3 regions of the Roseibium sp. MMSF_3247 genome follow, and region 2 is predicted to be linked to each of the others. Evidence: predicted binding sites of a transcription regulator. Region 2 holds the regulator's gene; each other region holds the start of a gene.
The links. The regulator PhoB, encoded in region 2, activates phosphate uptake and scavenging genes when phosphate is short. The targets are predictions, from matches to a motif close to TGTCATNNANCTGTCAT.

Region 1: RBB44_RS20670 (DUF1045 domain-containing protein) is a predicted target of PhoB. The motif match lies at 2,395-2,411, and genes of this name have one in related genera.
Region 3: RBB44_RS11135 (alpha-D-ribose 1-methylphosphonate 5-triphosphate diphosphatase) is a predicted target of PhoB. The motif match lies at 1,856-1,872, and genes of this name have one in related genera.

The regions. Positions count from the first base shown of each region.
Region 1 is NZ_JASHII010000007.1:46,739-50,991, forward strand. Features, by position in the region: gene phnN (phosphonate metabolism protein/1,5-bisphosphokinase (PRPP-forming) PhnN) at 1-441, opposite strand, end outside; gene RBB44_RS20665 (alpha-D-ribose 1-methylphosphonate 5-triphosphate diphosphatase) at 431-1,588, opposite strand; gene RBB44_RS20670 (DUF1045 domain-containing protein) at 1,585-2,334, opposite strand; gene phnL (phosphonate C-P lyase system protein PhnL) at 2,440-3,144, opposite strand; gene phnK (phosphonate C-P lyase system protein PhnK) at 3,147-3,935, opposite strand; gene RBB44_RS20685 (alpha-D-ribose 1-methylphosphonate 5-phosphate C-P-lyase PhnJ) at 3,932-4,253, opposite strand, start outside.
Region 2 is NZ_JASHII010000001.1:992,595-996,847, forward strand. Features, by position in the region: gene pstA (phosphate ABC transporter permease PstA) at 1-384, shown strand, start outside; gene pstB (phosphate ABC transporter ATP-binding protein PstB) at 406-1,194, shown strand; gene phoU (phosphate signaling complex protein PhoU) at 1,227-1,922, shown strand; gene phoB (phosphate regulon transcriptional regulator PhoB) at 2,010-2,705, shown strand; gene RBB44_RS04505 (GcrA family cell cycle regulator) at 2,772-3,317, opposite strand; gene RBB44_RS04510 (aspartate aminotransferase family protein) at 3,742-4,253, shown strand, end outside.
Region 3 is NZ_JASHII010000003.1:156,688-160,940, forward strand. Features, by position in the region: gene phnE (phosphonate ABC transporter, permease protein PhnE) at 1-57, opposite strand, end outside; gene RBB44_RS11125 (phosphonate ABC transporter ATP-binding protein) at 54-830, opposite strand; gene RBB44_RS11130 (PhnD/SsuA/transferrin family substrate-binding protein) at 935-1,786, opposite strand; gene RBB44_RS11135 (alpha-D-ribose 1-methylphosphonate 5-triphosphate diphosphatase) at 1,910-3,055, shown strand; gene phnF (phosphonate metabolism transcriptional regulator PhnF) at 3,057-3,833, shown strand; gene RBB44_RS11145 (beta-galactosidase) at 3,890-4,253, opposite strand, start outside.

The DNA.
Region 1 (4,253 bases), on a different contig from region 2:
GCCCCGGGCAGCAAGGCGTTCTGCCAAGATCTCAACTGGGGCGGTGATCAGAAGGACGATCGCCGTTTCATATTTGTCTGAGGCTTCTTGCAATACCTTGCGGGATCCGTTGGCGATCACCGTTTTGCCGTCCCGAATTACGCGGTCATAAGACTGGGGTACAACATACCCCAATCCATGGGCTTCCCAGGACAGAGCTACATTGCCGGTTGAGACAAGGGTCTCGAAGTTCGACCTGGTAAGTGTGTCGTGATCTTCAGAACTGGCATCGGCATCCCGGGTGACCGCGCGCCGGGCAAAAACAACGCTGTCGTTGCCCACCAGGCGGTCTTTCAAGGCGGCCATGAGCGTGTCTTTGCCTGCCCCGCTCGGGCCGACCACGAGAACCATCCGTCCCGGGCCGAGTTTTTCCTGCGCGTGCATTTGAGCGTCAGGCAACACGGCGGCCTTCGCGCCAGACACCGCGCACGATCGGCACATTACCAACCAGCTTGACCTGAATGAGATCCGCCCGTTTGCTGGGCTCCAGCACACCGCGGTCGGAAAGACCAATGGCTTTCGCCGGAGTCGACGTTACCGTTGAAACTGCTTTCGGCAGGGTGATGCCATCGATCTCGTCTGCAAGCTGGAACGCAGCCTGGAGTAGGGATGCCGGGATGTAGTCCGACGACAGAACATCAAGGTATCCGGCTTCTGCGAGTTCGCGGGCCGATACGTTGCCGGAATGGGAGCCTCCGCGCACGACGTTCGGTGCGCCCATCAAAACGGCCATGCCGGCCTCATGTGAAGCCTTGGCAGCTTCTACTGTGGTCGGGAATTCGGCAATTTTGGTGTTCAGCGCAATGGCTTCATCAACATGGGCAATGGTCGCGTCATCATGGCTGGCAATTGCGATTGTGTTTTTGTCCGCATGTGCGGCAATCGCCTTGCGGTTGCCCGGGGTGTTCTTGTCGGCCCTGGCTTTGCGCATTTCAATGAATTCGGCCATCTGCTCGTCGGTGAAGCCGCGCTTGCCCTGATAGTAGCTGATGTAGGAATCGAGCGACACGAACTGGCGCTGACCGGGTGTGTGGTCCATCAGGGAGACCAGCCGGACACGGTCATCCCCATCAAAGTAGTTGTAGGCCCGGATGACATCCGGCGCGGAGACTTCGCAGCGCAGGTGGATATAGTGATCGGCCCGCAGTCGGTTTTCCTTCTGACCCGTTTCAATCGCATCTGCGAGGGCCCGCATGTCCGCGACCTTCATGGTGTCGTTGCTGTCGTCATCCTCATCCATGCCAACACGAAGGGCGTCAAACACGGTTGTTATGCCGGCACAAGCGATCTGGGCATCATGTGCCTGAACGGCCGCAACAGGGTTCCACCGGACCTTCGGCCTCGGAGCATAGTGTACTTCGAGGTGATCGGTGTGCAGCTCGATCAGGCCCGGCAGAAGGAAATCGCCTTCACAGTCGTGCCCCACGGCCTCAGTTGCTGATCCGATATCGGAAATCAGGCCGTCCGGATCGACGGTCAGAGAGCCGTTGATCACGTCTTCCGCCAGAACCAGCTTGGCATTTTTGAAGAGTTTCGGATGCGTGCTCATGAGACTTCCTCGTTGGAGTTTGCCAGCGTGTTTTTAAGCGCAGCGATAGGGCTTTGCGGGCCCGTCAGTTCAAATATGCTGTGGACGTCAAACGCGGCGCCGCGTTCTGGTTCGACATAAAGACCGAAGTGGCGGCAGGTAAGCGCTGAATTGGTGACGGTTTCAAAATGCGTTTCTGCGCTCCGTGCCAGGAGTGCAGCCTCTTCGTCGTCCCCCAGCTTGTTGGACAGCGTCATGTGAAAGCGGAACTCGTCGAAAACATATGGATAGCCCCAGGTCTCGACATATGCGTCCTGTTTGGGTGTGAGATTTGCTTGCCGCCGCCGGTCCAGATCCTCGGCGCTCAAAGGCGCGCGGAACGGTTCAAACTGGCGCACACACAGAGACGCAAAGGCTTCCAAATCTGGCTCTGCCTGAGCCGGGGTCAGCGCGAGGAACTGGCCAAGTTGATTGACGCTGAGTCCCTTCAGATCGAAGGGAGACACTGTCTTTGCAAAACCGGTGCAGGCAGTGATCAAGGCGTCTTCGGTTGTATCTTTCGCAAGCGAGAATGGGGCTTTCAACGTGCCATGAAATCCGTACCGCCGGGGGCTGGTGGTCAGATCTTCGAAGCGAGCGGGATCCAGGCCCGGAATCGAAGGTTGCTGCAGGCGTGATCCGGTGAAGGGATCACGGCCCAACCAGGTGTTGCCCAGCTGCATGAGCGGTGCGTCAGCGTCGGCTGCGAAATAGATGGCGTAGCGCATGGAAAAAGTCGCGAATTAGGAGACCGGACTTGGCCGAAGCAAAGCCCATAACCAGAAGCGATGACTGTTCTGTGACATGCCACCGCTCCCGGCAAGTTATTTCGGTTAAGCAGCCAAGTCAGCGCTGAAGCTGGTGACGTCGATGATCCTGTCGGCGATTTCCTGCCGGACATCCTCATCGTGCAAGATTCCTACCATGGCAACGCCTTTGGCTTTCTTCTCTTCCACCAGGCGAACAACAACGGCGCGGTTCGCGGCGTCCAGTGACGCGGTGGGTTCGTCTAGGAGAAGGATCGGGTAGTGCGCGATGAAACCCCGGGCAATGTTGACCCGCTGCTGTTCGCCGCCGGAAAAGGTAGCCGGTGGCAATTTCCAGAGCCGCTCGGGAACATTCAGCCGGGAGAGCAGGCTGCGCGCCGTATCAAGCCCTTCCGCTTCGCTTGTCCCTTGGGCAATAAGTGGTTCGGCAACCACTTCCTCGGCAGACACGCGCGGAATGGTGCGCAGGAACTGGCTGACATAGCCGATTGTGTTGTCCCGTAGCCGCAAGACCTGGCGCGGCTCCGCATCTGCAACGTTGATGATCTCATCACCAACAGTCACCAGGATCTGGCCCTGATCGCAGCGATAGTTGCCGTAGATCATTTTCAGGATCGAGCTTTTGCCCGCTCCGGAGGGGCCGCCAAGGACCACGCATTCGCCGGCCTCGACAGAGAACTCTACGTTTTCGACAACCGGGATCACCGTGCCGCCCTGAAGGTGCATGGTGAAGGACTTGCCGACACTGTTCAGATAAAGACGCACTGGCATGATCAGACCTGCAAAATGGAGGAGACAAGCAACTGGGTGTAAGGCTCACGCGGGTCGTCCAGAACCTGATCGGTTAACCCCGCTTCAATCACCCGGCCGTGGCGCATCACCATGATCCGATGCGACAGCAGACGGGCGACCGCCAGATCGTGGGTCACGATCACAACTGACAAGCCGAGATCAGCCACAAGGCGGCGCAGAAGATCGAGCAGCCGTGCCTGGACGGAAACATCGAGGCCGCCGGTCGGTTCGTCCATGAAGACCAGCCGCGGATGGGTTACAAGATTTCGGGCAATTTGCAGCCGTTGCCGCATGCCGCCTGAGAACGAGCGTGGATCATCGTCGATCCGGTCACTGGCGATTTCAACCCGGCCCAGCCAATCATCTGCTGTCTCGCGGATCTTGCCGTAGTGCCGATCGCCGACCGCCATCAGCCGTTCGCCGACATTGGCGCCGGCAGAGACGTTCATGCGCAGTCCGTCGGCGGCATTCTGATGCACAAACCCCCAGTCTGTGCGCATCAGCAAGCGGCGCTCGGCTTCTGAGAGCTGATAGAGGTTCCGCATCGATCCATCGCGCATGCGGTATTCGATAGCGCCGGCAGTCGGGGCAAGGCGTGTCGACAGGCAGTTCAAAAGGGTTGTTTTGCCTGAACCGCTTTCGCCGACAATGGCCAGTACTTCGCCGGGCCAAAGATCGAAGGAGACGTCGGTACATCCGATCCGGTCTCCGTAGTAGCGGGTTACATTATGGACCTGCAGCAGCGGGTCGTCAGCTTGAAAGACGTTCATCGGGACGCCTCCTCTGCGTTTGTGCCGTGTCCGCCGATTTGCTGGGCCGCCGGGTTTGCGGCCATTGGTCCGACATGCCCTGCGGCGCGCCGTTCTTCGCAATAGTCGCTGTCTGAGCAAACGAACATGCGCCCGCCCTTGTCATCGAGAATGACCTCGTCGAGATAAACATGCTCCGCGCCGCACAGTCCGCACGGTTTGTCGAACTTCTGGACCTCGAATGGATAGTCCTCAAAGTCGAGGCTCTTCACTTTGGTGTAGGGCGGGATCGCATAGATGCGTTTTTCCCGGCCCGCGCCATAGAGCTGTAATGCGGCC
Region 2 (4,253 bases):
GCCGTGCCGCCAAGCATCCGCGACGCAGCCCTGGGTGTCGGTGCCTCAAAGATGCAGGCCGTGTTCCACCATGTATTGCCGCTGGCGATGCCGGGCATCTTGACCGGAACGATCATTGGTCTGGCTCAGGCTCTTGGGGAAACAGCACCGCTGCTTCTCATCGGGATGGTCGGCTTTGTGGCCCGCGGATATCCGGACGGTTTCGTCTCCGGATTTATGGACCCGAACTCGGCGATGCCGGCACAGATCTACACCTGGGCGGCCCGTTCCGACTTCGCGTTCTACGAGAAAGCCTGGGGCGGTATCATCGTCCTCCTGATCTTTCTTCTGTCTATGAACATCCTCGCGATTATCCTGCGCCGCAGGTTCGAGCGTCGCTGGTAAGGAGGCGTACCCATGAATGACATGCCGAAAATTGAACAGGCGACAGATATGACCGACAGCAAGATTTCAGCCAACAAAGTGCAGGTCTATTACGGCGACACGCACGCGATCAAGGATGTGGATATTGAAATCCAGCCGCGTTCGGTCACGGCCTTCATTGGTCCGTCCGGGTGCGGAAAGTCGACATTCTTGCGGACCATCAATCGCATGAACGACACGATCGATATCTGCCGGGTCGAAGGCTCCATCCAGATTGACGGCGAAGACATCTACGATCCGAAAGTCGATCCGGTGCAGTTGCGCGCCAAGGTCGGAATGGTGTTCCAGAAGCCGAACCCGTTCCCGAAATCGATTTACGATAACGTAGCCTACGGCCCGCGCATTCACGGTCTGGCCCGGAACCGGGCTGAGCTTGATGACATCGTGGCCTCCAGCCTGCAAAAGGCGGGTCTTTGGGAAGAAGCCAAGGATCGTCTCGACGAACCTGGAACTGGCATGTCCGGTGGTCAACAGCAGCGTCTGTGCATTGCCCGCGCGATTGCCGTCAGCCCGGAAGTGATCCTGATGGATGAGCCGTGTTCCGCTCTCGATCCAATCGCGACCGCCAAGGTTGAGGAGCTGATCGACGAGCTGCGCGAGAATTACACGATCGTGATCGTAACGCACTCCATGCAGCAGGCCGCCCGCGTGTCTCAGCGCACTGCATTCTTCCACTTGGGAATTCTGGTTGAAGAAGGTCCGACACAGGATATCTTCACCAACCCGGTGGACAAGCGTACGCAGGATTACATTACCGGCCGCTTCGGTTGACCGGATCGCACATTTTTTCGAAGGGACACAGGATGTCTGAACATACAGTCACGGCTTATGATGACGAATTGAACGTCATGGCCGGCCGGATCGCTGAAATGGGCGGTCTTGCAGAAAAAGCATTTGCAGAAGCCGTTTCCGCCCTCGTGTCCGGCGACACCGATTTGGCGCGCCGCGTGATTGATCAGGATCGCCGTCTTGATGCGCTGCACCAGGACGTTGAGGAAGGCCTGATTGCAATGATCGTGCGCCGTCAGCCAATGGGGCAGGATCTGCGTGAAATCACAGCCGCCAGCCGGATCGCGAACGATCTGGAGCGTGTTGGCGATCTTGCAAAGAACGTCGCCAAGCGGGCAATCGCAATCGACAACGACATTCAGAGCAAGAAGCTGGCAATCGGCGTCGAGCACATGACCGAGCTGGCCCTCGGGCAGCTGAAAAAGGTTCTGGATGCCTACACCGGACGCAATGCAGAGGCTGCGCGCCACGTGCAGGAAGCTGATGCCGAAGTCGATGCGATCTACACCTCTCTGTTCCGCGAACTTCTGACGTACATGATGGAAGATCCACGGGTGATCACCTCCTGCGTCCATCTTCTCTTCTGTGCGAAGAACATCGAGCGGATCGGCGATCATGCCACCAACATTGCCGAAAACGTCTTCTTCATGGTGACGGGCGAGCGGCTTCCGGAAGACCGCACCAAGGTTGATGAAACCGGCGCTATGTGAGTTGCCAGAGCCAGCCTGAGCGGGCTGTGAAGCAGGAACTGTAAGCCGGCGCTTTAGTGCCGGCTGAGGGAATTGGAGCGAGAATTCATGCCGAAGGTCCTCATCGTCGAAGACGAAGAACCGTTGAGCCTTCTGTTGCGGTATAATCTGGAAGCTGAAGGATACGCCGTCGAGACCTGTGTCCGCGGCGACGAGGCGGAAATCCGCCTCCGGGAAACCCAGCCGGACCTTTTGTTGCTGGACTGGATGTTGCCCGGACTCTCCGGAATCGAACTGTGCCGGCGCCTGCGGGCACGCGAAGACACCGAGCGCTTGCCGGTCATCATGCTGACGGCGCGCGGCGAGGAAGCTGAGCGCATCAGAGGCCTGTCGACCGGAGCGGACGACTACGTGGTCAAACCGTTCTCAGTGCCCGAACTGATGGCGCGTGTCCGCGCGATCTTGCGGCGGGCAAGCCCGGAGGTGGTGTCCACGATGCTGCGCTCTGGCGATATCGAACTTGACCGGGAAACACACCGCGTCCGGCGCAGCACCAAGGAAATCCATTTGGGGCCAACAGAGTTTCGCCTTCTGGAATTCCTGATGACCGCACCAGGCCGGGTCTTTTCACGCGAACAGCTCTTGGATGGTGTTTGGGGGCACGATGTGTATGTGGATGAACGCACGGTCGATGTTCACGTAGGCCGGCTGCGCAAAGCGCTGAACAAGGGCAAGGCGAAAGACCCGATCCGCACGGTGCGCGGGGCTGGTTATGCCTTCAACGACCAGTTCACGGCAGCCTGATCGAGACTTTCAAGACAAACAAAAAAGCCCGCCAAATCGGCGGGCTTTTTCTTGGGTATTTCGAGATCAGGAGGCCTGGGCAACACTGGTCTTGTTGTTGGCGCTCCGGCGGCGGTCAGCGACCGGCTGGTAAGCAATCTTGCAGTGGTAGGGGCAGTAGGGCACCCCGGCTTCGGAAACCTGACCGCAGAAGTAGAAGTCTTCTGTCGCCGGATCGCCGATCGGCCACTTACAGGTGCGCTCAGTTAGCGTCAGGATGGTCGCCCGCTTGGACATTGGAACAACGTCAGCGATCGGTTCTGCAACGGGTTGAACCTCTGCGACCGGGGCCGGTGTCGGTTCCATCTTCAACGCTGCGGAGCCTTGGGTCTGCGGCTGTGTTTGCGGACGTTTCGGTGCCGATTGAGACGACGGGTTGGCCGTTGTGCGCGGACGGCGCGGTTTCGCGCTTGAGGAAGAAGACTTTGCGCGGCCGGAAAGACCAAGCCGGTGTACCTTGCCAATCACCGCGTTCCGTGTGACACCGCCAAGCTCACCCGCAATCTGGCTTGCGCTCAAACCATCACCCCAGAGCTTCTTCAAAAGCTCAACCCGTTCGTTCGTCCAACTCATTGCCGCACCCCTTGCCAAGGCCAGTGACTGGCCAAAATCCCGTTATTGGACACGCAAACGCAAGTCCATTATGGCATATCTTGTGCCTCTATTTGATACGCCGCACGAGATGTCGTGTCTGATTAGTCAAAGGTTACAATAACGTTAATTTGTGAAGCAACCGTCAGGCTGCAGTGAGTTGGGGATGAACGGACTTTTCCCCAACAGATGCGAGGTCATTGAGACTTTTACATAAAACAGCCCGAACCCGGGCAATGGCCATTTCCATTGACAGGCGGGGACCTCGGCAGTGTATAAGGATCTTGCAACGTGCCGCCGCTTTGGCGGCACATTGCGTTTTTGGCCTTTATTAAAGGTGATGCCCCGGAGTTCCGACGGTCCGATACCAGTGGCGCTTCCGGCGGCCAAAGGAGACTAAAGAGGTATGTCCGCGTCCGCGCTTTTTGGAAACTACGCAAGATCGAACCTGTCATTCGATCACGGGGAAGGTGTCTGGCTTGTTACGAGTGACGGCCGACGATTTCTCGATTGCGGGTCCGGGATCGCGGTAAATTCGCTCGGACATGCTCATCCGCATCTGGTCCAGGCCCTTCAAGATCAGGCGGCCAAGCTCTGGCATATTTCCAATCTGCACCAGATGCCGGATGGCGCGCGGCTTGCGCAGCGCCTCACCGATGCAACATTTGCAGACAAGGTTTTGTTCGTGAATTCCGGCGCCGAAGCAATGGAAGCGGCTATCAAGTGTGCCCGGCGTTATCACTATGACCGCAATGAGCCGGACCGGTATCAAATCGTGACCTTTGAAGGCGCTTTCCATGGCCGGACACTCGGCACGATTGCAGCAGGTGGCCAGGCGAAATATCTGGAAGGTTTCGGACCGAAGGCCCCGGGCTTCGATCAGGTGCCCAGCGGGGACTTGGAGGCCTTGAAAGCCAT
Region 3 (4,253 bases), on a different contig from region 2:
ATTGATCGATGACATTCCCGAAAAACGGGACCGGAGGTCCGGGGACACGCCACTCATTGGAATGTGTCCCGAAGATCTTGGTCAGAGACTTCGCGCGAGGCCTTGTCGAACAGGATCTGCCCATTCTTCAGAGCGACGATACGATCGGAATAAGCCGCAGCGTGTTCCATGTCGTGGCTGGTGAAGAGCAAGGTAATCCCGTGCGCCTGAGCAAGTTCCGAAAATAGGCGCATGACCTCGGTGCCAGATACTGGATCAAGGCTGGCGGCTGGCTCATCGGCAATAATCAGCCGTGGCCCACGCACGATTGCGCGCGCAATTGCGACGCGCTGTTGCTGCCCTCCTGACAACGCATCGGCCCGGCTCCGCGCCCTGTCGGCCAGATTAACATCCTCAAGCGCAGACATGGCCTTCGCACGCCACCTAGAAGGCGCTGTCGCCTGAGTGAAAGCGCGCCAACTGCCAGGCAAACCCAGCATGCCGTGGACAACATTGCTTAAAACCGAGTGCCGTTTCACCAGACAGTGTTTTTGAAAAACAAAACCTGTCTGCTTGCGCAATTGTGCGCGCTGTGCAGCGGTCGGCATGGAGCCAAAGGTTTCACCCAGTGTCTGGACTGATCCCTCGTTGACAGCATGCAGCCCGATAAGGCACTTCAACAAAGTCGATTTGCCGCTGCCATTGGAGCCGATCAATGCGACACGCTCGCCGTGGCGGATGGTCAAGTTGACGCCCTTCAGGACCGGAAACTGGCCATTCTTGTACTGTTTCTTAAGTGCCGACGTTGCAATCGCAACATCTTTGGTATCGGCGAGAGGCGTGTGAAGCACCGCGCGGTCCTCAGGATTCTTCGTGTCAATTTTCGGTGCAAGACACAGCGACAGCACCGGAAAGGAGCGCGATCACCCGCGCTCCCGGCATCTTCAGGAGGAGGTTAGTCACCAACGAATGAAGAGGTGTCGACACCAATGGTCTGGTACATGTCGCGAACGTAGTTGTAGTTCTCATCGTTCACGCCGGTCAGGAAGAAGCCACCACCATACTTTTGGTTGTCTTCGCCCTTCAGAACAGCAGCCATCAGCGCTCCGCTGTTTTCCAGAAACGCAGTCTTGATTTTTTCCAAAGCATCACGATCCATGTCCGGGCGAGCGACCAGAATGTCGTTCGGAAGATCACGGCCCCGGGCAATGACCTTGAAAGCTTCGCCAGGAAACGCGTCGCGAATGCGGCGCAAGTGGCTGTCGTTCATGCCAACAGCCTGCACATCGCCGCGGATCAGAGCTTCGATGGCCACGTTCCGGGAAATAATCTGCGGCGTGTAATCGGTGCCGTAAGCAAGACCGAAGTCAGCGAGAACCTGCGCCGGGCCAAGGTGCTGAGATGTTGAGCCGACACTACCGAAAGTCACGGTCTTGCCCTTGAGGTCCTGTGGCCCGTCAATCTCACCTTCTGCCATCACCACGATCTGGGCGAAGTAGTTTGGGCGCTGCCAAGCAACCACGATTTCCGCGTTGGTCAGTTCTTTCATTACGACATATTCAGCCGGACCTGTCAGAACCAGATCGACCTTATTCTGGTTCATCGACTCAACGGCGGACGTGCGGGAGCTGACCGGAAACAGTTCGATGTCCAAACCCGTTGTGTCTTCCAGAGCCTTTTCAAAGGCAGAAAATTCCTGCTGCAGGGCTTCCAGGCCTTCGATGTCGGTGACCGCAAACCGAACAGGTTCAGCGGCAACAGGGAGCGCGAAAATCATTGCAGCTGCAGCAATGGCAGAACGAAGCATGTTGAATTCTCCAATGGCTATTCCTGTGTACACAGGAGTGTCATACAGCCTCCCTATAGATCTCCGTCGATAACGGTTTCATGACGCAGCCGCACCATTCTTGAAATAATCGAGGGTTCAAAATTGACTTCCATAAGTATTTTCGGCGGTGACGCTCTGAAAAATAATGAATTCATTTATGAGCCGGTTAACATTCACTCAGGCGTTTTCGTTGATTCATCAAAGAGATTTAGCGAAACAATTGACGCAGCGGACTGCTATATCCTCCCGGGCATCATAGATGTACACGGGGATGCTTTTGAGAGGTCAATACAACCGCGCCCGAATGTCGACTTCCCGCTTCCAATTGCGCTGGCGGATGTTGACCGGCAATTGATCTCCAATGGCATTACCACCGCTTATCATGGGCTGACTGTTTCCTGGGAACCGGGCTTGCGCAGCTATGAGGCTGCCGCCGATTTCCGAATGCACCTGAAAGCCCTGCGGACGACGTTTGCCTCAGACATGCATCTGAACATCCGGTGGGAAACCTTTGCACTGAACCATGTCCAGGACATGATTGACTGGGTTCAGGACAACCCCAAGTCCGTTCTGTCACTCAACGATCACACGACCGCCTATCTCGACCTGCCGAAAACCTCATCGAAGATCAGCCGGATGGCCGGCAGATCCGGCCTTTCAGAAGACCAGTGCAAGACCCTGATCAACCAGGTATGGGAACGGCGAAACGAGGTCCCAGCTGCGATCGAAACCATCTGCGCAGGAGCTCGGGATGCGGGCTGCTCCGTCTTCGCACATGACGAGCTAACCCCGGAAACCCGCACGGAACACCGCCGTCTGGGCGTCTCCGTGTCCGAGTTCCCTATGACCATTGCAACCGCCAAAAGCGCGGCCGAAGAAGGTGAACACGTGGTTTTGGGCGCTCCCAATATCGTACGCGGCGGCTCCCAGAACAACGCCATCGACGCAAGGGAGAGTGTGGCGTCCGGCCACTGCACCGTTCTGGCTTCGGACTACTATTACCCAGCTCCATTGGCAGCTGCGTTCAAACTGGTTGATGACGGTGTTCTTCCGCTGGAGAAGGCATGGAACCTCATCTCCAAAAACGCAGCGGCGGCGGCAAAACTGGCAGATCGCGGCGAGATAGCAGAAGGCATGCGGGCGGATTGCATTCTGGTGGACAAAAAGACCCGCAGAATCCGGATGGTGATTGCCAACGGCCAGGTGAAATATACCTTCAATTCAGGAAATCAATGCCACCAGGTGTGATGTGACCGATCTGGAATTGTTTCGAACTCTCGCGCGCGAACCCTATCAAGCCAAAGGCGAAAAAGCCATCTGGCTGCAGATATGTGACCGTCTTCAGTTCGCATATGAAAATGGCGAGCTGGCACCCGGCATAAAGCTTCCCGGAGAAATTCATCTCGCCGAAGTCTTTCAAGTCAGCCGGATCACCATCCGCCGGGCGCTCTCCAAGTTGCAGCAGGAAGGTCATCTTCACGCCAGAAAAGGTGTTGGCGTCTTTGTCCGTCAGAGACCTGAACGGTATGAAGTTGAAAGCAACATGAGGTTTGCCGACGGTTTCAAGGTCGCCCGCGATCGGGTGACCACCGAGACATTGCACCTCACACGCGGCGATGTTTCGTTTGAAGGCGGAGTTGCCCTTGCACTGCCAGCCGGAACCCAAGTTATTCAGTTGCTCAGGCGCCGCATTTTGGATGGCGAGCCGATTTATCTGACCGCCAAAGAGTTCCCGGCAGCCAGGTTTCCGGACTTCGAAGCCGTCTACAACGAAACAGGTTCCGTTACAGAGGTCTACAAAACGCACGGTGTCGAACGCTACGAGCGCGCCGAAACAAGAATTGCGGGCGGATTTGCAACGGCGCGGCAAGCGGATGGGCTGAACCTCAGTCCGCGCACGCCCGTTTTGGAAGTGATTGCGATCAATTGCGATCCAACCGGCACACCAATCGAATACAATGCTGGCTGCTGGCCACTCTCTAGCGTCGAAATTGTGTTTCCAGGCGCGGCACCCACCAAGGCTTGATTGTATTGGCAATCTCTCGACGGTTGGGTTAGCGATCGGCTGCCATCTTTAGTTTGCTAGAGTTTTTCAAACAGAACCCCTGCAGCCGCGATTGGACCGGCCGGCGTTTCAGCAGCCTTTGAACCATAGTTGGTCCAGATCCGCACGCCTTCGATATCGCGGCACCGGACGCCATCTTTCAAATCGAAGGTCGGTATGTCCGCCTTTGCGCAAAGGTGCTCAAAAAGCCGGCGCCAGGCCGCATCATCACACCATCCGCCAACGTATGTGAGATAATCGGAGCTGACAGCAGCCGGTTCCCCGGTTTCCAGTTCGAACAACGCTTCGGCAGCACTTTCCAGTTCCTCGCGGTACCCGGTAAAGACCCCGCCCCCCTTGAGGGGCATTGGCATGTCCGGACGCAGGCTTTCGACCCGTGCA